4 regions of the Vibrio sp. AK197 genome follow, and region 4 is predicted to be linked to each of the others. Evidence: predicted binding sites of a transcription regulator. Region 4 holds the regulator's gene; each other region holds the start of a gene.
What was found. Region 4 encodes PurR, which represses purine synthesis genes. Its sites were predicted from a motif close to TNANGNAAACGTTTNCNTNA; they were not measured.
Positions count from the first base shown of each region.

Region 1 (5,183 bases), 1.5 Mb from region 4:
TCGCAACGCCAGCCTCTTTCGTGACTTGTCCGAACGTTTCATTATTTGGCGTAATATTGTACCCAGGGATAGATTCGAGCTTATCAAGCGTGCCACCCGTGTGACCTAACCCACGGCCAGAAATCATTGGAACAAAACCACCACAAGCCGCCACCATAGGACCTAGCATCAACGAGGTAACATCTCCGACACCGCCTGTTGAATGTTTGTCGACAATGGGGCCACCAAAATTCATCTGGCTCCAATCGATAACCATACCGGAATCACGCATCGCACAAGTTAAGGCGATACGTTCGTCCATGGTCATTTCATTAAAAAAGATGGTCATCGCAAAAGCAGCGATTTGACCTTCGGAAATCGAGTCATCAGCCACGCCTTGAATAAAGAATTGGATTTCTTCATTACTCAGTGTTTCACCGTCGCGCTTTTTGCGAATGATCTCTTGAGCTAAAAACATGAAAGCCTCCCAAGCGCTAAACGCCTTGGTAGAATGTCAGAGATGGAATAGGAAAGAGCAGAACGCTCTTTCCTATCAGTTCGGATTAGTACGCGTTTGGATCCGCGACTTGGTCTGAAACCTCAAGCGTATTGAGTAGACTGGTCAACAAGCTTGATGCACCAAAACGGTAGTGACGAGCATCAACCCAGTTATCACCGAGAATGTCATCAGCCATAGCGAGGTATTGCGCTGCATCTTCTGCTGTGCGAACCCCTCCAGCAGGTTTGAAGCCGACGCTTTCAGCGACGTTCAAATCACGAATCACTTCAAGCATCATGCGTGCGTATTCAGGTGTTGCGTTCACTGGCACTTTACCCGTTGATGTTTTGATGAAGTCCGCTCCCGCTTCGATCGAGATTTGTGATGCCTTTTTGATCAGTGCTTCTTCTTTGAGTTCACCCGTTTCAATGATGACTTTCAGCAAAATATCACCACAAGCTTGTTTACACTGTTTGACTAGGTCAAAACCCACTTGTTCGTTACCAGCAATCAATGCGCGGTATGGGAAAACGACATCCACTTCATCAGCACCATACGCAACGGCCGCTTTCGTTTCTGCAACAGCAATCTCGATATCATCGTTGCCGTGTGGGAAGTTAGTCACGGTAGCGATACGAACATCAGGCGTTCCTTGTTCGCGTAGTGTCTTCTTAGCGATTGGAATAAAGCGTGGGTAAATACAGATCGCTGCCGTGTTACCAACGGCTGTCTTTGCATCATGGCAAAGTTGAATCACTTTCTGATCTGTATCGTCGTCATTTAACGTCGTTAGATCCATCAATTTTAGGGCGCGTAGCGCTGCTGCTTTTAAATCGCTCATTTCTTTCTCCGATCAATATTCATAAACATTTACTGCTTAACCATAACGATGGCTAAGCGGTCATTAATGAACGGACTTGGTTCCTTGAAGACTCAATGTAGGCGAAAGCACTACATCAATTGCTATCCTTGTCACCGCACAGTCCGGTTTGGTCTGTGGCACAACAATCACAATTGCGGTGTCTAAAAAGCATCAGTGTTTCCCTCCTCTATTGTCACGGCACTTCGCATCATGCTTTGGCCTAAACGAATAAAGAAGCAACGGTGTATCACTGCGTTTTTGCTTGTATAGAGTATAGGTATTTACCGCAAAACTATCATTGGCTACAAAGCGCAAACGGTTTGTATCTCAAAAAATACCCACGGAGTGAACATCTCACCACCATGCCCAGCCAGAAAACCACTTTTTCTCGGCTCTAAAACAAAAATGCCCCGCAGCAAATACATGCTACGGGGCAGATTGAGTAAACTGGCGTCTATATACAACGAGTCCTTATTACAGACCGGTAAGGCTTAGACAGAAGCCAGCAATTGTTGCCGCCATAAGGTTAGATAACGTACCTGCAAGTACCGCTTTAATCCCCATGCGTGCAATATCGTGACGGCGACTTGGCGCTAGGCTACCAAGACCACCAAGTAGAATCGCGATAGATGAAAGATTCGCGAAACCACATAAAGCAAACGAGATGATTGCCACTGTCTTCTCAGACATGACTTGACCTGTGCTTGCAATAATTTGTGCGTTATCACCAATGTATGGCGTAAAGTTTAGGTACGCGACAAATTCGTTCACAACGATCTTCTGACCGATGAAAGAACCTGCAGTCACGGCTTCCGCCCATGGCACACCAATCAAGAATGCAAGAGGAGAGAACGCGTAACCCAGAATCAGTTCAAGTGTTAGTTCTGGCATACCGAACCAACCGCCAACACCACCTAGGATACCGTTGACAAGAGCAATCAAACCAACAAACGCGATAAGCATTGCACCTACGTTAAGCGCAAGCTGTAAACCAGAAGCTGCGCCACCTGCTGCTGCATCGATGACATTAGTCGGTTTATCATCACCACCATCCAATGCTTCTTCGATGTCTTCATGAGGCTGTTCAGTTTCAGGGAAAAGAATTTTAGCAAATAGAAGACCACCTGGTGCTGCCATGAAAGAAGCCGCAACAAGATACTCAAGCGGCACACCCATTGATGCGTAACCAGCAAGTACACCACCAGCAACAGATGCTAGACCACCACACATTACCGCAAACAGCTCAGATTGAGTCATGCGAGGAACAAACGGACGAACCACAAGTGGTGCTTCAGTTTGGCCTACAAAAATGTTAGCTGCAGCAGACATTGATTCCGCACGTGAAGTCCCCAATGCTTTTTGCAGACCGCCACCAAGAATCTTGATAACCCACTGCATGATGCCGAGGTAGTAAAGTACAGAAATCAGTGATGAGAAGAAGATCAGTGTAGGAAGAACTTTGAACGCGAAGATAAAACCGCCGCCGCCGAAGACTTCAAACATCTTGTCAGAAACAAGACCACCGAATAGGAAAGAGGCACCATCGTTACCATAGTTGATAACGTTAGAGACACCACTAGAGAAGCCGTTTAATAAGTCACGACCCCAAGGAACGTAAAGCACGAATGCACCAAGAATAAATTGGATAGCAAATGCGCCACCTACAGTTCTGAAATTGATAGCTTTGCGGTTTGAGGATAGTGCATATGCGATAGCAAGTAGCACAACCATACCGACTAGGCTCATAAACAGGCTCATAGTTTATGATTTCCTTATAGTTGTTTGTTGGCGTGTAAAACACTGGTTTGTTGAAGCGGGGCGATTATACGTATTCAGTACACAAAAAGTAATGTCCACATCACGAAATAGTGCACGAGTTATCAATGATTCATTCTTAATTGAGAATTTAGTCACAAAGATGGATGGAACCATCTATCTTATTAACAAAATACCAACCACCAGGAAAACAAATAAAAACAAAACCAGGACCTCTAAGCAACCGTTTACGTATGGAAAGATAGCGCAGCGCAATCGGTTTTTAGCGACAAATTTGCGCGTTTTCACTGTTTATCAGCAAAAACCATGTCTTTAAACGTAGATCATTTACTGAGCAAGTGGTCACATTTCACTCAGCAAAGAATTACAAATTTCGTTCGGATTGACGCTCTCAACGGCTTAAGCCAAATAAAAAACAGATCGAGTTCACATTATCGGCGCGAGATAATCGCCATTAGACTAAAAACACAACGAAAAAAGTGTGTATCTTGCTCTATTTGCACCTTTTTTAACTGTTTAGATCACATTTATTTAATTAACAAATTTGACATGCGGCACAAATTAGAGCAAAAATTCAACAGAACTTTCATGCACGCCCTAACAAACGTCAGAAAATGTGATTTGATGTGAAGTGTACGAATTTTTTTTCTTTCGCAATCGATAAACTGATGCGTTATTTATTTCTGTATTGCCTACTCTTTTTGGGCGATACATGCTCTTGGACAACACATTATTAAAAGGATTTAAGTGTGAAAAAAACAATACTCAAGCTATCAGCACTCACCCTCGCCTTGGCTTCAACAGCCGTATTTGCTGAATCAAAACCAGCGGTTATCTACGACACTGCAGGCAAATTTGACAAGTCATTTAATGAAGCGGTTTATCAAAATGGTGTGAAGTCAATGCAAGCTGACGGCTACAAAGTCCGCGAATTTGAGCCCCAAAACGAAGCGCAACGCGAACAAGGATTGCGCCGTCTAGCCAGTCGTGGCTTTAGTCCAATCGTCGCGGTTGGTTTCAACATGGCATCTGCCGTTGAAAAAGTCGCCACTGAATACCCTGATATACACTTCACCATTCTCGACATGGTGGTTGATAAACCAAACGTTCAGTCGATTGTCTTCAAGGAACAAGAAGGCTCATTCCTTGTCGGTGCACTTGCGGCGAAAACCTCTAAAACAGGCACGATTGGGTTTATCGGTGGTATGGATATTCCACTTATTCGTAAGTTTGAGTGTGGTTATGAGCAAGGCGCGAACTATGCCAATGCTGATGTCACCGTGCTTGAGAACATGACTGGCTCAACGCCTGCTGCATTTGCTGACCCAGCCAAAGGCTCTGAGCTCGCGAAATCTCAATTCTCGAAAGGTGCTGATGTAATTTACGCGGCTGCAGGCGGTACCGGACTTGGTGTCTATCAAGCGGCGAAAGATGCGGGTAAATACGCAATCGGCGTTGACTCAAACCAAAACCACCTACAACCAGGCACCATGCTAACTTCAATGGTTAAATTAGTGGGTAAAGCCGCAAAAGAATCTTGGATGGCCGATATCAACGGCGACTGGAAACCAGGAATCAAGGCGCTGGGTCTGAAAGAGAATGCTATCGACTGGGCCTTAGATGACAACAACAAAGCACTGATTTCTGAAGAGATGAAAGCCTACATGGACTCTCTTAAAGCAGACATCATCGCCGGTAAGATCAAAGTACACGACTATATGTCAGACAACTCTTGTAACTACTAAACCCGATATATCGTGCACAATCACGTCATACTTAGGTATGGCGTGATTTGACTGATCTCGCGGTGGGGTATTGATGATCTTGCTAATTGCCTAACCACATTTAGTCAACGATCAACCCTAGCCCTCTGTCTAAGTCATTCTAGGAAGTATTCTCGTGACCGAACGTCAAGACTACGCCATAGAACTGAGCAAAATCGATAAACGCTTTGGAGCGGTTCACGCGAACAACACCATCGATCTGCAAGTTCCCAAAGGCACTATTCACGGAATTATTGGCGAAAACGGCGCTGGTAAATCCACTTTAATGAGCATTATCTATGGC
Region 1 is NZ_CP096430.1:537,710-542,892, reverse strand. Features, by position in the region: gene deoA (thymidine phosphorylase) at 1-457, opposite strand, end outside; gene deoC (deoxyribose-phosphate aldolase) at 543-1,319, opposite strand; gene M1D72_RS09650 (NupC/NupG family nucleoside CNT transporter) at 1,815-3,098, opposite strand; gene M1D72_RS09645 (BMP family lipoprotein) at 3,866-4,861, shown strand; gene M1D72_RS09640 (ABC transporter ATP-binding protein) at 5,016-5,183, shown strand, end outside.
Region 1: M1D72_RS09650 (NupC/NupG family nucleoside CNT transporter) is a predicted target of PurR. The motif match lies at 3,332-3,351, and genes of this name have one in related genera.

Region 2 (5,183 bases), 990 kb from region 4:
TCCTCGCAGAACCGGAATGGTGGCAAGAGATGCAACGTGGCTAAATTCACGCTTTCAGCCGCGATATCTGTTTCATGCTATTGAAATTACGCGACCTTATTCGGCTCTCTATCACTTTTCCCTGTACAAAAACACAGCTCAATGGTTAACTAAACATAATTACATTGTGAGTGATGAGAGCCCTATGTCCCAATTACTGTCCGCCATTCCTCTAACTTCTTTATCTGGCGTTGGTGCCAAAGTCGCAGAGAAACTGGCAAAAGTGGGGCTCAATAGCGTCCAAGATCTGCTTTTTCATCTTCCGTTACGTTACGAAGACCGTACGCGTATCTATCCGATGGTCAAACTTCATGCTGGGCTTTGGGCTGCGGTACAAGGAAAAGTGATGAGCGTCGATACCTTATTTGGGCGGCGTAAGATGTTAACGGTCAAAATCAGCGATGGTAATGGTACCGTCACCCTGCGGTTTTTCAACTTTACCGCAGCGATGAAAAATAACTTCGCTGAAGGCAAAACCGTGCATGCGTACGGAGAGATAAAACGAGGGAACACTGGATTAGAAATCATTCATCCTGACTACAAATTTTATGCGCCGCAACAGCAGCCTGATCTTGAAGCGCATCTAACGCCTGTTTATCCCACCACGGAAGGGCTGCGCCAAGCAACGCTACGCAATTTGGCAGACAAAGCGCTGGAACTGCTTGATAAATCAGCCGTTCAAGAGTTACTACCTAGCGGCTTATATGACCATCAACTCTCACTCGGTGAAGCGCTGCACATTATTCACCGTCCTTCGCCAGATATCGCCCTCGAGCTATTTGATGAAGGAAAACATCCGGCGCAACTGCGATTAATTATCGAAGAACTTCTCGCCCAAAATTTATCCATGCTCGCGGTACGCAGTCAGGGACAAAAAGACAACGCGCTTCCCCTTGCCGAAACCCATCAGTTAAAAGACAAATTACTTGCCAAACTGCCCTTTTCACCGACCAATGCTCAAGCAAGAGTCGTCAAGGAAATCGAACACGACTTGGCTCAACCACATCCAATGATGCGTTTGGTTCAAGGCGATGTAGGCTCGGGGAAAACCTTAGTCGCTGCACTGGCGGCGGTGCGTGCGATTGAGCACGGGTATCAAGTCGCATTAATGGCGCCGACCGAACTTCTGGCAGAGCAGCACGCGATCAATTTTTCCAATTGGTTGGCAGAAATGGGTATAGAGGTGGCTTGGTTAGCCGGAAAACTCAAAGGCAAAGCAAAACAAGCAGAACTGGAAAAAATCGCGTCTGGGCAAGCAAAAATGGTGGTCGGTACTCACGCATTGTTCCAAGAACATGTGGCGTTTTCTCACCTTGCGCTGGTTATCATTGATGAACAACACCGCTTCGGAGTTCACCAGCGACTAGAGCTGCGTGAGAAAGGCGTAAAACAAGGCGCTTTTCCGCATCAATTAATCATGACCGCGACACCGATTCCGCGCACATTAGCCATGACCGCCTACGCCGATCTCGAGACCTCAATCATTGATGAGTTGCCGCCAGGACGTACACCCATTCAGACCGTCGCCATTCCCGACACCAAGCGCGACGATATTGTTGAGCGTGTGCGCCATGCCTGCGTCAATGAAGGTAAGCAAGCCTATTGGGTATGCACGCTGATTGATGAATCGGAAGTATTAGAAGCACAAGCCGCCGCCGATACCGCCGAAGAACTGCAAGCCAAATTACCAGATGTCAAAATTGGTTTAGTCCACGGGCGAATGAAGCCCGCAGAGAAACAAGCTGTAATGCAGGATTTCAAAGATAACAAACTGCATCTGTTGGTTGCCACCACAGTGATTGAAGTCGGCGTAGATGTACCGAACTCAAGCCTGATGATCATCGAAAACCCTGAACGCTTAGGCTTAGCACAGCTTCATCAGTTACGAGGACGAGTTGGACGGGGTTCTGTCGCCAGTCACTGCGTTCTGCTTTACCATGCTCCGTTGTCGAAAACCGCGCAGAAACGCCTTGGTGTGCTGCGTGAAAGTAACGATGGTTTTGTGATTGCTCAGCGAGATTTAGAAATTCGTGGCCCTGGTGAGCTGCTGGGCACGAAACAAACTGGCCTTGCTGATTTTAAGATTGCAGACCTGATTCGAGATCAGCGTTTAATTCCAGAAGTTCAGCGGATCGCAAGGCACATTCATGATCACTACCCTGACAACGCCCAAGCTATTATTGACCGCTGGCTCGATAATCGTGATGTTTACGCCAAAGCTTAAGCTTGAAAATGTACAGCGATTAGAGCTTTAGGGTTACCATGATCCAAATGCTTGCATTGCTGTTTACTCAAAAAGGCAAACGTTTGCCTTTTTGAGTAAAACCTCTATAATTCCCGCCTAAATAATCGGCAGCTCGCTGCTCATCTCGATTTGAGTGAATTCTGATTAACAGCAATCACAGATGATGTATTCACTCGCCCCCAACTCCCCATTCAGCGGAGTTTGGTTAGCACAGGAATAAACTATGAAATCCACACCCGCGCCTAAATCGGAGCTCGTTTATCAATTAAATGATCGTCCACCTTTGCCTCAAACCGTTTTTGCTGCCTTACAGCACTTACTGGCGATGTTTGTAGCGGTGATTACACCTTCTTTAATCATTTGCCAAACCCTTGGCGTTCCAAGCGATCAAACCAACACCATTATCAGCATGTCGCTGTTTGCTTCTGGTATTTCTTCGTTTATTCAAATTCGAACCATCGGTCCTATTGGCTCCGGATTGCTCTCGATTCAAGGCACAAGCTTTAACTTCCTTGGTCCAATCATTGGCGCAGGTATGGCACTGCAAGCTGGAGGTGCAGACGTACCTACGATGATGGCGGCGATCTTTGGCACCATCCTCATCGCCTCTTTTGCCGAAATTTTATTGTCGCAAGTCCTTGAATATGCACGCCGCGTTATCACGCCTCTAGTATCCGGCATCGTCGTCACCTTGATTGGCTTAACTCTGATTCAAGTTGGGCTCATTTCTATGGGCGGCGGCTATGCGGCAATGGGCAATGGTAGTTTTGGACAGTTGGATAACCTCGCATTAGCAGGCGTGGTATTGGCATTGATCGTAGTTCTTAACCGTGCCAAGAGCCCCTATATTCGTGTGGCGTCAATCGTCATTGCGATGCTGGTCGGCTGCTTACTGGCCTATGCCCTTGATATGATTGATACGAGTTCCGATGAGTCAACGAGTCCATTGATGGCTTTACCTATTCCAATGCAATTTGGCCTTGGCTTTGATTGGTCCCTGTTTATTCCACTCGTGCTGATTTTCTTTATTACGGCATTGGAAGCCATTGGTGATATCACTGCGACCTCAGAAGTCTCAGGTGAACCCGTCAAAGGCCCCGTATATATGAAACGCATTAAAGGCGGGGTGCTCGCAGATGGTTTGAATTCGGCTTTAGCTGCCGTATTTAACAGCTTCCCCAATTCAACATTCAGCCAAAACAACGGCGTCATCATGCTAACCGGTGTCGCCAGCCGCTATGTGGGTTATTTTATCTCGGCTATGCTGGTCATTCTTGGGCTATTTCCCGGCGTCGCGACGATGGTACAGCTTATTCCTGAACCCGTTCTTGGTGGAGCAACCATCGTTATGTTTGGCACCATTGCCGCCGCAGGCATTCGTATTATCTCTCGCGTAGAGCTTGATCGCCGCGCAATACTGATTATGGCGCTGTCGTTTTCAATGGGACTGGGTATCGCTCAAAAGCCAGAAATATTGCAGTTTATGCCTGAGTTTATTAAAAATATTCTCTCTTCAGGTGTCGCGGCAGGCGGTTTAACAGCCATCATCCTCAACCTGATTTTGCCTGAGACAGAGACAAGCCAAGAGGCTCAAAAAGAGGTCAACACATCGACGCAATCAAAAGCTTAATCTTGGTTTATAACATCAAAAAAGGTGGCATTATCGCCACCTTTTTTATACCACTGACTCTTGATTAATCTTTACGCTGCAGAATATCCTGCCAAGGTAGGGACTCATCGCCCAGCACAATAAAGTTTGGATTCTCTAAGGTATCGCGCTGGTTGTAAGAGAGCGGCTCCAGCACGGTACTTAATATGCGGCCACCCGCTTCTTCAACAATGCACTGCGTCGCGGCGGTATCCCATTCCCCTGTGGGGCCCAAACGCAGATAACAGTCAACCGCACCTTCCGCGACCAAACATGCTTTTAAAGCCGCCGAGCCCAATGGCACTAAATCGTAATTCCATGCACTGTTCATGCGGCTGGTAATACGGTTGATATCTTGACGACGACTGATTGCCATCGCAATAGGAAATCCCGAACCCGCATGTTTATGGGTCTCAATCGCGACACTTTCGTCCATATCAGGAATTTTCCATGCCCCTTTGCCGTGATAGGCATAATAGGTGACACCAGAAATGGGTCCATAAACAACGCCCATCACAGGACGGTTGTTCTCGATTAAGGCAATAATTGTGGCAAAGTCACCACTGCGTGCAATGAACTCTTGTGTGCCATCCAGAGGGTCAACTAACCAGTAACGCGCCCATTGAGCTCGCTGAGCTAAGCTAATGTCCGCGGCTTCTTCAGATAACACCGGAATATCCGGCGTTAACTCAGAAAGCTTTTCAGTAATCAATTTATGCGCTGCGATATCCGCGCTAGTGACCGGTGTATCATCGCTCTTGATGAACTCTTGATACTGCTTCTTTTGATAAATATCGAGAATTACTTGCCCGGCCGAACGTGCAATTTCAATCACATTCGGTAGCAGATGGGAGAGATCTTTGGTCGTCGGCATCAACAACATCCTTAGCGCGATTACGGGGTCAAAATACGCAACGCTAACATCAACGCAGTGATGCAGCGTGCTTCACAAAAATCGAGGTGAGTCAGTAACTCTTCCGCTTGCGCTAATGGCCAGCGCACAATTTCTAACGGTTCGGGCTCATCCCCTTCTAACTTTTCTGAGTATAGATCTTGAGCAACAAATAACGTCATTTTGCTGGAAAAATAGGACGGTGCGAGAACTACTTCTTTCAACGGCGTCAGCTGATTGGCGCCCATACCAATTTCTTCTTTGAGTTCACGGACTGCCGCTTGTTCTGCGGTTTCGCCTAAATCAATCAGCCCTTTGGGAAAGCCTAATTCATAACGTTCAGTGCCCGCACCGTATTC
Region 2 is NZ_CP096430.1:3,024,358-3,029,540, forward strand. Features, by position in the region: gene trmH (tRNA (guanosine(18)-2'-O)-methyltransferase TrmH) at 1-44, shown strand, start outside; gene recG (ATP-dependent DNA helicase RecG) at 185-2,263, shown strand; gene M1D72_RS21170 (uracil-xanthine permease family protein) at 2,508-3,914, shown strand; gene cysQ (3'(2'),5'-bisphosphate nucleotidase CysQ) at 3,979-4,806, opposite strand; gene nudE (ADP compounds hydrolase NudE) at 4,827-5,183, opposite strand, start outside.
Region 2: M1D72_RS21170 (uracil-xanthine permease family protein) is a predicted target of PurR. The motif match lies at 2,335-2,354, and genes of this name have one in related genera.

Region 3 (5,183 bases), 620 kb from region 4:
ATAATACTCAAGCTCAATTTGAACTCGCCCAGCGATATGCAAACGACGAGTCCGCTCTTCCTGATGCCAGCTATTGGTATACTCAAGCAGCCCAAAATGGGCACCTTCAAGCAAGCCTCGCCCTTGCCAAGTTGTCATTAAACACCAGCAACAATATGGAATTTTCTTCAAGTTTTTATTGGCTGTTGAAATCGGCAGTAACGGGCAATACCCAAGCGCAAATTGCAATTGCTGAACTTTACCTTTCTCCCGAAGGGCAAACCATCGCTTCAGAATCTTTAGCTCAAGCTTGGTATCAACTTGCGGCAGACACTGATGAACAGGCGGCCAATGTCTATGCGCAGTTATTGGAGCAACAGTTCAACCAGCAGCGAGCAAAACAACTGGCTGCTATCAATGAGCGAGAGCACAGTATCGAAGAAAGTACACAGTCATCCACGAACGCAAATCAGATAAGCCCCAGCCATGGTTGGATGCTTTATACCATCATTGCTCTTGCGGCAGCGCTGGCGATAATTCTATTATTATTGGTTAAGAAGCGCTTCACGCACCAAAAAGACCAAGCTTCAGCTAATTATGTTGAGCAATTGCAAGCACACATTGACCAGCAAAATGCGACAATCAAGCAACAAAAGCGTCAACTAGAAACACTCTTTCGCCAATTTAAAAAGCTTGAAGCGACTCCTCAGCCACCAAAAACAGAAACCCGTGATCACAAACTAGGTCTTGCGGCTTCGATGTTTGGCTACCGCCTTGCAAACTTACCCGATGAAAAACAGCTCAAAACTCGCTATAAACAGCTGTGTAAAATTTATCACCCCGATTTAAAAGGCAGTGATGAAGAAATGAAGCGTTTAAACAGTGCATTAAAAATTCTTGTGGCCCATGTTAATAAGTAGTTACATATAAACTATTAATTCCAAGTCATGTGCGATATAGCTTCAACGAGAAAAGCAATCGATACCCCTCCCATTTCATAACAAAATTTCAACATTAGTGCGTAGGCTATGCAATAATTTGCGCCGCTAGGATTACATACTGTAAACCAGGTGAGGAGATAACATGTTTACGATTGAGGGTGTTTGTGATTGGTGTAAAAAACCCGCTCTAGTAATCAAACACGAATATATTGATAGCAAGTGTCACTACTCATGTGAACAATGCAACAGTATTGCAACGCTTGACGTTCGACAGTTTAATATTGGCGAAATACAACAACGCGAACGTGAACAAGCTCGGCAATCAATACGTCAATAACAGCCTTTTGCTGAAAAAAAAAGTATCCACCGGCATAGCCGGTGGTTTTTCATATGCGCCTATAAGGCTCTCCTACTGGCAGCGCCCTAGCAGGCGCGTAGTGATCTGACATTTGCATATGACTATTTCCTGCGGCCCGTAAACGGGCTACCTGAATACGGGAGCGATAATTGCTCTCCCATTTTATCCTGCTCTAATTGGTGCTTGATGTAATTTTGTATCTTGCTCGTATTCTTACCTACCGTATCTACATAATAACCTCGGCACCAAAACTCTCGATTTCTATATTTAAACTTCAAATCGCCGAATCGTTCATAAAGCATTAGGCTACTTTTGCCTTTCAAGTACCCCATAAACCCTGAAACACTCATTTTGGGCGGTATTTCTAAAAGCATGTGGATATGATCCGCGCAACATTCCGCTTCAAGAATGTTCACATTTTTCCATTCACATAGTTTCCTCAATATTTCACCTATCGCTCTACGTTTTTCTCCGTAGAAAACTTGCCTTCTATATTTCGGTGCAAAGACTATGTGGTATTTACAGTTCCAGCGCGTGTGCGCTAAGCTCTTTTCGTCCCCCATTGGGACCCCCTTTCAATTCTTAATTAACTCTTGCAGTTGCCAGACCACAAGACGTTTTTATCAAATTGAAAGGGGTTATATAACTGACTTATAGCTATAAGCTTTACGGAACCCCCAGCCTAGCTGGGGGTTTTCTCTATACAACAAGAAGCGCCTTATGCGGGCGCTTTTTTGATCGCTGTAGACGACTGTATATCCGCCTAATCTTTGTCTACATCACTAGACCCGACTATTTCACCAGCCTCAATGTCATCATAAAGAAAAGATTACTTTTATCTACTATTCAACAACTTAATACAAAAACCGCGTATAACCACCAACATCATGGATAAAAAAACAACAAATATGACTTGATCCAGTTGTCGATCAGTAATACTGTATGCACATACAGCATGCATGAAGGAACAGTATTATGATTCAACTAAAAGCACGTACTTATTCGAAACACAATGTTCTTGCCCAACCAACAAAGCCTTTAGATATTGATGCCCGAACATTGGAGCGCATTGCTGGCTTATCTCAGCAGCAATGGGTACTGTTCACTTCAGAATGCCCTCGCCCTGATCTCCAACAGCTCAATGCTTTTAACGTACTTTGCAAAAATGTGATTCATATGAAGCCATCTCGAACTAAGTCGGAAATTGAAATCGTCATACAGGCCATTAAATCTCAAAACGCCAGCGCGATAGTTGCGTCGACGAATATCGATTTAATTAATCAAAAACTGCTGACTCAAATGGCAGAGCGTTATGGGTGTGAACTGTTTTTCGTTGAAGGACAACACTCGCAATATCATTAACCACTCCGAATTACAGCTGTCTGTTCGCCTCTTTTGGTATTACGGAAGAGGCTTTTTTGTATCTATTTTTCATTGCCAAGGCAAACGTTTGCTTTTTCTCTGGAAGTGTCAAAATCTTCTGGTATGATTCTTCTCAAATTTAAGTGATTTCTTTCACTTCTACGCTGTTGTTTTGAAATTAAGCATAGGAATGCCTCATGAGCCTCGCTGACCAAGTTCTTGCCGTCAATGACGATCTTCCCATTCGTACCGATAAGCCCGTTCACAGTGGGAAAGTTCGCTCTGTTTACTGGCTAACAGAGCAAGATAGCCGCCGTCTGATCAAAGAAAAAGGTTACCCAGTTCCAGATGATGCCCCGTTGGCCATCATGGTGATCAGTGATCGAATTTCTGCATTTGACTGTATTTGGCATGGTGAAAACGACCTTCAAGGCGTTCCAGGAAAAGGCGCGGCGCTTAATGCTATTTCCAACCATTGGTTTAGCCTTTTTAAACAAAATGGATTGGCGGATAGTCATATACTGGATATTCCCCACCCTCTTGTGTGGATAGTACAAAAAGCCAAACCAGTAAAAATCGAAGCCATCTGTCGTCAATACATCACGGGCTCAATGTGGCGTGCATATGAAAAAGGCGAACGCGAATTCTGTGGTATCAAGCTACCTGAAGGACTAGAGAAGGATAAAGCCCTGCCCGAGATACTTATCACTCCGTCCACTAAAGGCATTCTGAAAGGTATTCCCGGTGTTCCTGAAGCCGATGATGTCAATATTTCGCGCCAAAACATTGAAGAAAATTACTCCGCATTTAACTTCGCTTCACCACAAGATATCGCTCACTACGAAAAGCTTCTTAAAGACGGGTTTACCGTTATCAGTGATGCTCTTCAACAAGTGGGTCAGATTTTCGTTGATACAAAATTTGAATTTGGCTATGTCACTGACCGTAGCGGTCAAGAAAAACTGATTTATATGGACGAAGTCGGTACGCCAGACTCATCGCGTCTGTGGGATCAAAAAGCTTACTCTGAAGGGAAGATCGTTGAAAACTCGAAAGAAGGATTCCGACAGTTCTTACTTAATCATTTCCCTGACCCAGATATTCTGCTCAACAAAGAGAGAATGCCAGAGCGTGAAGCGCTAGCACGAGACAACGCACTGCCGCTTGATGCACTGATGGCGGTGTCAAAAACTTATACAGATATCGCGGAAACAATCACCGGAAAGCCCGTCGTGATGAGCAATAATCCAAAACAGGACATCATCGATATTCTACAAGCGCAATATGGCTTGATTGACTAAGAACATGCCTTGATCAAAAAAAGCGCCACTAAAAAGTGGCGCTTTTTGTTGCTGTAACCTTATCAGCTTATAACTTAAAACGCTGAATGTGGCCATGCAATTGATCAGACAGTGCTGAGAGTTTACCTGCCTGCTCTGCAGCCTGCACTGCTTCATCAGAGAGATCATTTGATACGTCACGAATACCTTGTGTATTGCGCGTCACTTCTGAAGTCACTGAGGCTTGTTCCTCTGCCGCGGTCGCGATCTGAGTCGCCATATCGCTGATCAGTTCAATCGCCGATTTAATCTGCTCCAAATTATGTGCTGCTTGCTCAGCATCCGCAACGGAAGTGTTGGCCAGATTGCGGCTATCATCCATGATGGTCACGGCTTTACCCGTCGTGGATTGCAGCGTCTCAATCATAGTCTGGATCTCTTTCGTTGACGCATGAGTTCGCTGGCTCAAGACACGAACTTCATCCGCAACAACAGCAAACCCTCGACCTTGCTCACCAGCACGAGCGGCTTCAATTGCTGCATTTAAGGCCAGCAAATTGGTTTGTTCAGCGATATCAGTGATGGTGCCCAAAATCGTACTAATACTCTGGCTATGCCCATTAAGTTCTTGAATCACATCCGTGGCGATTTGTACTTCTTTCGCGAGGTTTTGAATTGACGCTTGAGTTTGACCCACTTGCGCGGAGCCATTAACCGATGTCGATACCGCTTGCGTTGCCGAATGCGCGGCATTATCAGCGTTATTGGCAATCTCATGAGTCGCTGCTGACATTTCATTAATGGCGGTCGCCACCATATTGATTTCGTCTTGTTGCAACCCAATACGCTCACTACGCTCTTTGGCTTGGTTTGCGGTGGCGCGTGACTGCTCAGAAAGCTCGCCCGCAACAGAATGAAGTTGCATAACTAGCGTACGCATATTTTCAACAAATACATTAAAATTACGCGCCAATTGTCCGACTTCATCATCAAAACGCGGAGTAATGGTTTGAGTTAAGTCGCCGTCACCCGATGCGATTTCTTCCAATGCCTTAGAGACGCGGCCTAAATCGCGAAATAGGAAATTAACCAGCCATGACACCAAGCCAAACACGGCCAAAGCAATAATAGACGCGGTAAAGATCAGCCCTTTAAGTAACTGATAAAAGCTTTGTAGCTCTGTCGATTTATCCAACTCAATGGCGAAGTACCAATCGGTGTTCGGCACTTTCTTAAACAGCATCAACTTTTCGACGCCAGTGA
Region 3 is NZ_CP096430.1:1,410,963-1,416,145, reverse strand. Features, by position in the region: gene M1D72_RS13750 (hypothetical protein) at 1-899, shown strand, start outside; gene M1D72_RS13745 (hypothetical protein) at 1,063-1,257, shown strand; gene tnpA (IS200/IS605 family transposase) at 1,380-1,841, opposite strand; gene M1D72_RS13735 (hypothetical protein) at 2,254-2,640, shown strand; gene M1D72_RS13730 (phosphoribosylaminoimidazolesuccinocarboxamide synthase) at 2,838-3,941, shown strand; gene M1D72_RS13725 (methyl-accepting chemotaxis protein) at 4,009-5,183, opposite strand, start outside.
Region 3: M1D72_RS13730 (phosphoribosylaminoimidazolesuccinocarboxamide synthase) is a predicted target of PurR. The motif match lies at 2,717-2,736, and genes of this name have one in related genera.

Region 4 (5,183 bases):
TTTTCGTTCAGGTGTTTATCAATCATTTGAATGGGAGAATGAACAAAGCGATACTGCTTAAGCAAAGCCTGCTTTTCGATTTCCTGCTTAGCAAGTTCAAGCATTTCAGAAGATAGATCACATAACGTGACGTGATGTCCGAGCCGCGCAATCTTTTGCGACATCTGTGCCAATCCGCCCCCGGCATCTAACACATGCAGTGGTTTATCCTCACCACCAAACTCTGCTAGAATCTGCTCAAGATCTTGCCAAACAATCACTTGGCGGATTTTTCCTTTATCGGAGCCGTAAATGTTTTTTGCAAATTTGTGGGCAATGTCGTCGAAATTACGGTCTTCTATCACTGGGCTTGCGTTATCATGAATTAATGTGTCGCTATTCTGTCACAAGATCCGCAGGAATAAAGAGGCATTGTCTTTTTTTATAATCAACTGATGTTTTTTCGGGCTATTTAAGTATGTTTGAGCTGAAAAAGGTTGTATCAGCGCTGCTGATGCCACTACCAGCAATGTTAATCATTGGCTTTATTGGCCTGATGCTGATTATGTTCACCACACGTCAGAAGTCGGGCTGTTTGATTGTACTATTTTCGTTTATAGGTATCTTTTTAATTGCGTTCCAACCCGTTTCTTCACGTCTTTTAATGCCGATGGAGCGCCAACATTCTGCGTTTTTCCCGGTTGATGATGCCATCGATTACGTGATGGTACTGGGCAGCAGCCACGTGGTCGATGATGATATTCCGCCAACCTCTCAACTGAGTAGGACGGGATTGATGCGCTTAACCGAGGGAATTCGGGTATTGCGAATGTACCCAGGGGCCAAGCTGATTTTATCGGGATATTCTGGTGGGTCAGAAGTCAGTAATGCTCGCATGATGGCCAAAGTTGCCTTAGCGCTTGGGGTATCAAAATCCGATATTATCTTGTTAGAAACCGCTAAGGATACCTGGGAAGAAGCGCGCCAAGCGGCTGCATTTGTGCGTAATAAGAACTTGGTCTTAGTCACGTCAGCCAGCCATATGCAGCGAGCTCTGAATGAGTTTCATGCCGCTGGTTTAGAACCCTACCCAGCGCCAACCAACTATCTGGCTCAAAAGGAAATCTCTCAAGTTTGGGAACGCTACACACCTCGAGGTAAGTATATTGAACAAACTGAAATTTTTTGGCATGAGCTCTTAGGTAAAATTTGGCAAACCCTGAGAGATTGGGCTTCAGACTATGAAGAGACCGCCATCGAGGCGCAGCACACCAACGCTTAAATGGCCGTAGTGCTCGCCTTGTATCCAGCCGAAGTTATTGCTTCGGCTTTTTTATCGATAATTTCAACCTTCAGCAAACCGTGATTCTCAATTTTCGCAATCAGTGATGTAGCTGCCAGTCTAAATTTTAGGTTATGGAAATGTATCTCAAAATCGGCGCGAACCATGCTGAAGATTGATAAAAACCGCCTATATTAACCCTGTGGTTCGTTACCTTAGAAAAATGTCAGAAAGATGAATTAGTCACGGTTTTTGTTTGCCTCAAGCAACAATGCAGTCTAGAATCTACGCCGAAAATGACTATAACTAGAAGCTTGACAGTGATGAACCGCTTAATTTAAGAGCGGTTTTTTGTATTTATAATCCGTATAAATTCCATGTCATTCAGCTTACTTATTTTACCCAACATCTAGCAGTACTTTCGAGTGGACAAACCCTATGGCTACCATTAAAGATGTCGCCCGTTTAGCCGGCGTGTCAACAACAACTGTATCTCATGTCATTAATAAAACTCGTTTTGTTGCGGAAGCAACACAAGAGAAGGTAATGGAAGCAGTCAAGGAGCTTAATTATGCTCCGAGTGCCGTTGCACGCAGCTTGAAATGCAATACGACCCGCTCGATTGGTATGCTAGTTACCCAGTCGACTAACTTGTTCTTTTCTGAAGTGATCGACGGTGTAGAAAGTTACTGTTATCGCCAAGGTTATACTTTGATTTTGTGTAATACCGGCGGTATCTACGAAAAGCAACGCGATTACATTCGTATGCTGGCAGAAAAGCGTGTAGACGGCATTTTAGTGATGTGTTCTGACCTGACTCAAGAGCTATCAGAAATGCTTGAACGTCACTCCGATATTCCAAAAGTCATCATGGACTGGGGTCCTGAGAGTTCTCAGGCTGATAAGATCATTGATAATTCAGAAGAAGGAGGCTACCTCGCCACCAAATATCTGATTGACCATGGTCATCGTGACATTGCTTGCTTGAGTGGCCACTTTGAAAAAGCGGCTTGCCAAGAACGCATTCAAGGCTTTAAACGCGCAATGAGCGAAGCCAATCTCCCCGTCAACGAGGATTGGATCCTTGAAGGTAACTTCGAATGTGATACCGCCGTCCTCGCTGCAGACAAAATTGCCTCTTGGGATCATAAACCAACCGCGGTTTTCTGCTTCAACGATACTATGGCATTGGGGCTTATGAGCCGATTGCAGCAAAATGGGATCCGCATTCCAGAAGATATGTCCGTGATTGGATATGACAATATTGAACTAGCTGAATACTTTTCACCTCCTCTGACTACCATCCACCAGCCCAAGCGCCGCGTGGGTAAGAACGCTTTTGAGATCCTGTTAGAGCGCATCAAAGATAAAGAGCATGACAAGCGAATTTTTGAAATGCACCCTGAAATTGTTGAACGCCATACAGTAAAAACTCTAAATAAATAAACAACATAGCGTACGTCTGTGATGAATGACTTATTTTCTGGATCAATCGCATACTTTGAAATCATTACCTGAACCAAGATCACATTTTTGAATATAAATCGTGATCGGTCCCGCACAACCTGTTTTATGCTGTTTCTTGATGTAACAACGTAACCAAGCCACGCACAGGGCAAACCATTCGAAAGGATGGGACGCAAAGCTTCCGGCCTTACCCATAAGTGACAGTTATGAAAGGTAGCGGGGTTGCCGATGGCAAATATGCAAATTAACAACATACTGACAATAGTTTGCATAGTTTTGCTAATCTCTCGGACCTGAACTGGTGGCATCAAACCGAGAAAATAAGCATGGACAAACCAGTACTTAAAGATTCAATGCGTCTATTCGAGCAGCTAGGCAGAGTAAAATCTCGTTCAATGTTTGGCGGATTTGGGATTTTTGTTGACGACACAATGTTCGCACTTGTGGTCGGAGATAAACTCCATATTCGCGCGAATGAGAAGTCGACAGGAGAGTTTAAAGACTTAGGTTATGAACCTTATGTCTACAAAAAACGCGGTTTCCCCGTCGTCACTAAGTACTATGCAATGCCAATGGACTGGCCAAGTAACACCGATTACATTCTGACTTTAGCAAAAGATGCACTATCGATTGCTAAGAAAGAAAAACAAACCCAGCAACAAGCGAAACCTGACCGCTTGAAAGATCTTCCCAATCTTAGGCTTGCAACAGAAAGAATGCTTAAAAAAGCCGGTATCTCTTCCGTGGAACAACTGGAAAAGACTGGTGCACTAGAGGCATACCGTGCAATCCAAGATACGCACGCTTCAGACGTGAGCTTAGAACTACTTTGGGCTTTAGAAGGTGCGATTAAGGGAACTCACTGGTCGGTGATTCCGCAAGACCGTCGCACCGAGTTGATGGCTGGATTGAACGGCTAAGTTAAGTGATACATCAGAGCCAGTGTAGCAATACACTGGCTTTTTTTATGCCTCAATGAAATTTTCTGCCTTTTGTCCGGTTCTTATTGATATTGACTTATTATGAACATTAGCTGGTCATTAAGTTCACGACTGACAGTCAATGGTCACTCGGTGTTATCAAACAAAAGGACACAAGATGTATAAGAAGATTCTGCTAGCCGCGCTATTACTGCTCATCATCGTGCTGATCGTAAGTCAAACTCGCACCTTCATTACCCTCGAATCCGCCAAACATTACCAACAGCAATTGGCGCTGTTCATCGAGCAAAATTTTGTGATTGCCGCCAGCATCTACTTTGTGGCGTATGTCCTTGTCACAGCCCTGTCTATTCCGGGGGCAACCATCATTACCCTACTTGGCGCAGCACTGTTTGGCTTTTGGTTCAGCCTGTTGCTCGTTTCTTTTGCCAGTACACTTGGCGCAACCTGCGCTTTTTTACTCAGTCGTTATTTTTTCCAAAACTGGGTACAAACTCGGTTTGGCGATAAACTCGAGGTTATTAATCAAGGTATAAAAAAAGATGGTGCATACTATCTGTTTTCTCTGCGCCTCATTCCGATTTTTCCATTCTTTGTCATCAACCTGGTCATGGGACTCACCCCAATTGCGGTTCGTCAGTTCTATTTCGTTAGCCAAATCGGTATGTTGCCAGGGACGGCCGTGTATCTAAATGCCGGTACCCAGCTCGCTCAAATTGATTCCCTTTCCGGTATTGTGTCACCATCGGTTCTACTTTCGTTCGCTCTACTGGGTATTTTCCCTATACTTATCAAATGGGTAGTACGGCGTTGGAAACTCACGCCTTCACAATAATTATTCAGTTAAGGGAAGATGGTGAAAATCTATATTGGAGAGAGTCCGGTTGATGCGCATATCGTTTGCGGATTACTCAATACCGACCTCATTGACTGTGAAGTCCGTGGCGATGCCCTGTTTTCAATCCAAGGTGAAGTACCATTTGACGATTCGACTGCGCCTTACATTTGGCTCAACGAGCCGAGCCAACACGTGAAAGCAAAACGCATCATTAAAGAATTTATGACATATAAAACTAGGCACAAAGCGGACTGGCACTGCATGCAGTGTGGGGAACTAAACGAAGGTAACTTTGCGATTTGCTGGCAATGCGGCGAACCCTACACGCCTAACTCAGTGACGTGATGCTCACTTGCTCTTGAATAAAACGAATGGAGTGTTGATTAAACTCATCTGCTTTTTCGATATTGCACACATGCCCACAATCTTCCAATTCAAGCAATCGGCTGTGTTTATGCGCAGCCACCATTTCTTTAACGGGTTGAATAAACATGTAATCCAGCTCGCCCATCACGTATAAGGTGGGAATCGCCAGTTCTTTATCTTTGAAGTAACGCATCAAAGGGTTTACCTCCGAGGTTAAGATATACCAACGTTTAAACTCCTTTTGGCATAACTTCTTCGCCTCACCGATAAACAGTAGTCGTGATTGTCTTTGATTACGCTGCGGCATCAC
Region 4 is NZ_CP096430.1:2,035,041-2,040,223, forward strand. Features, by position in the region: gene cmoM (tRNA uridine 5-oxyacetic acid(34) methyltransferase CmoM) at 1-344, opposite strand, end outside; gene elyC (envelope biogenesis factor ElyC) at 458-1,261, shown strand; gene purR (HTH-type transcriptional repressor PurR) at 1,700-2,707, shown strand; cyclic di-GMP riboswitch class I at 2,866-2,958, shown strand; gene M1D72_RS16560 (TfoX/Sxy family DNA transformation protein) at 3,055-3,648, shown strand; gene M1D72_RS16565 (TVP38/TMEM64 family protein) at 3,827-4,504, shown strand; gene M1D72_RS16570 (DUF7577 domain-containing protein) at 4,523-4,852, shown strand; gene M1D72_RS16575 (alpha/beta fold hydrolase) at 4,836-5,183, opposite strand, start outside.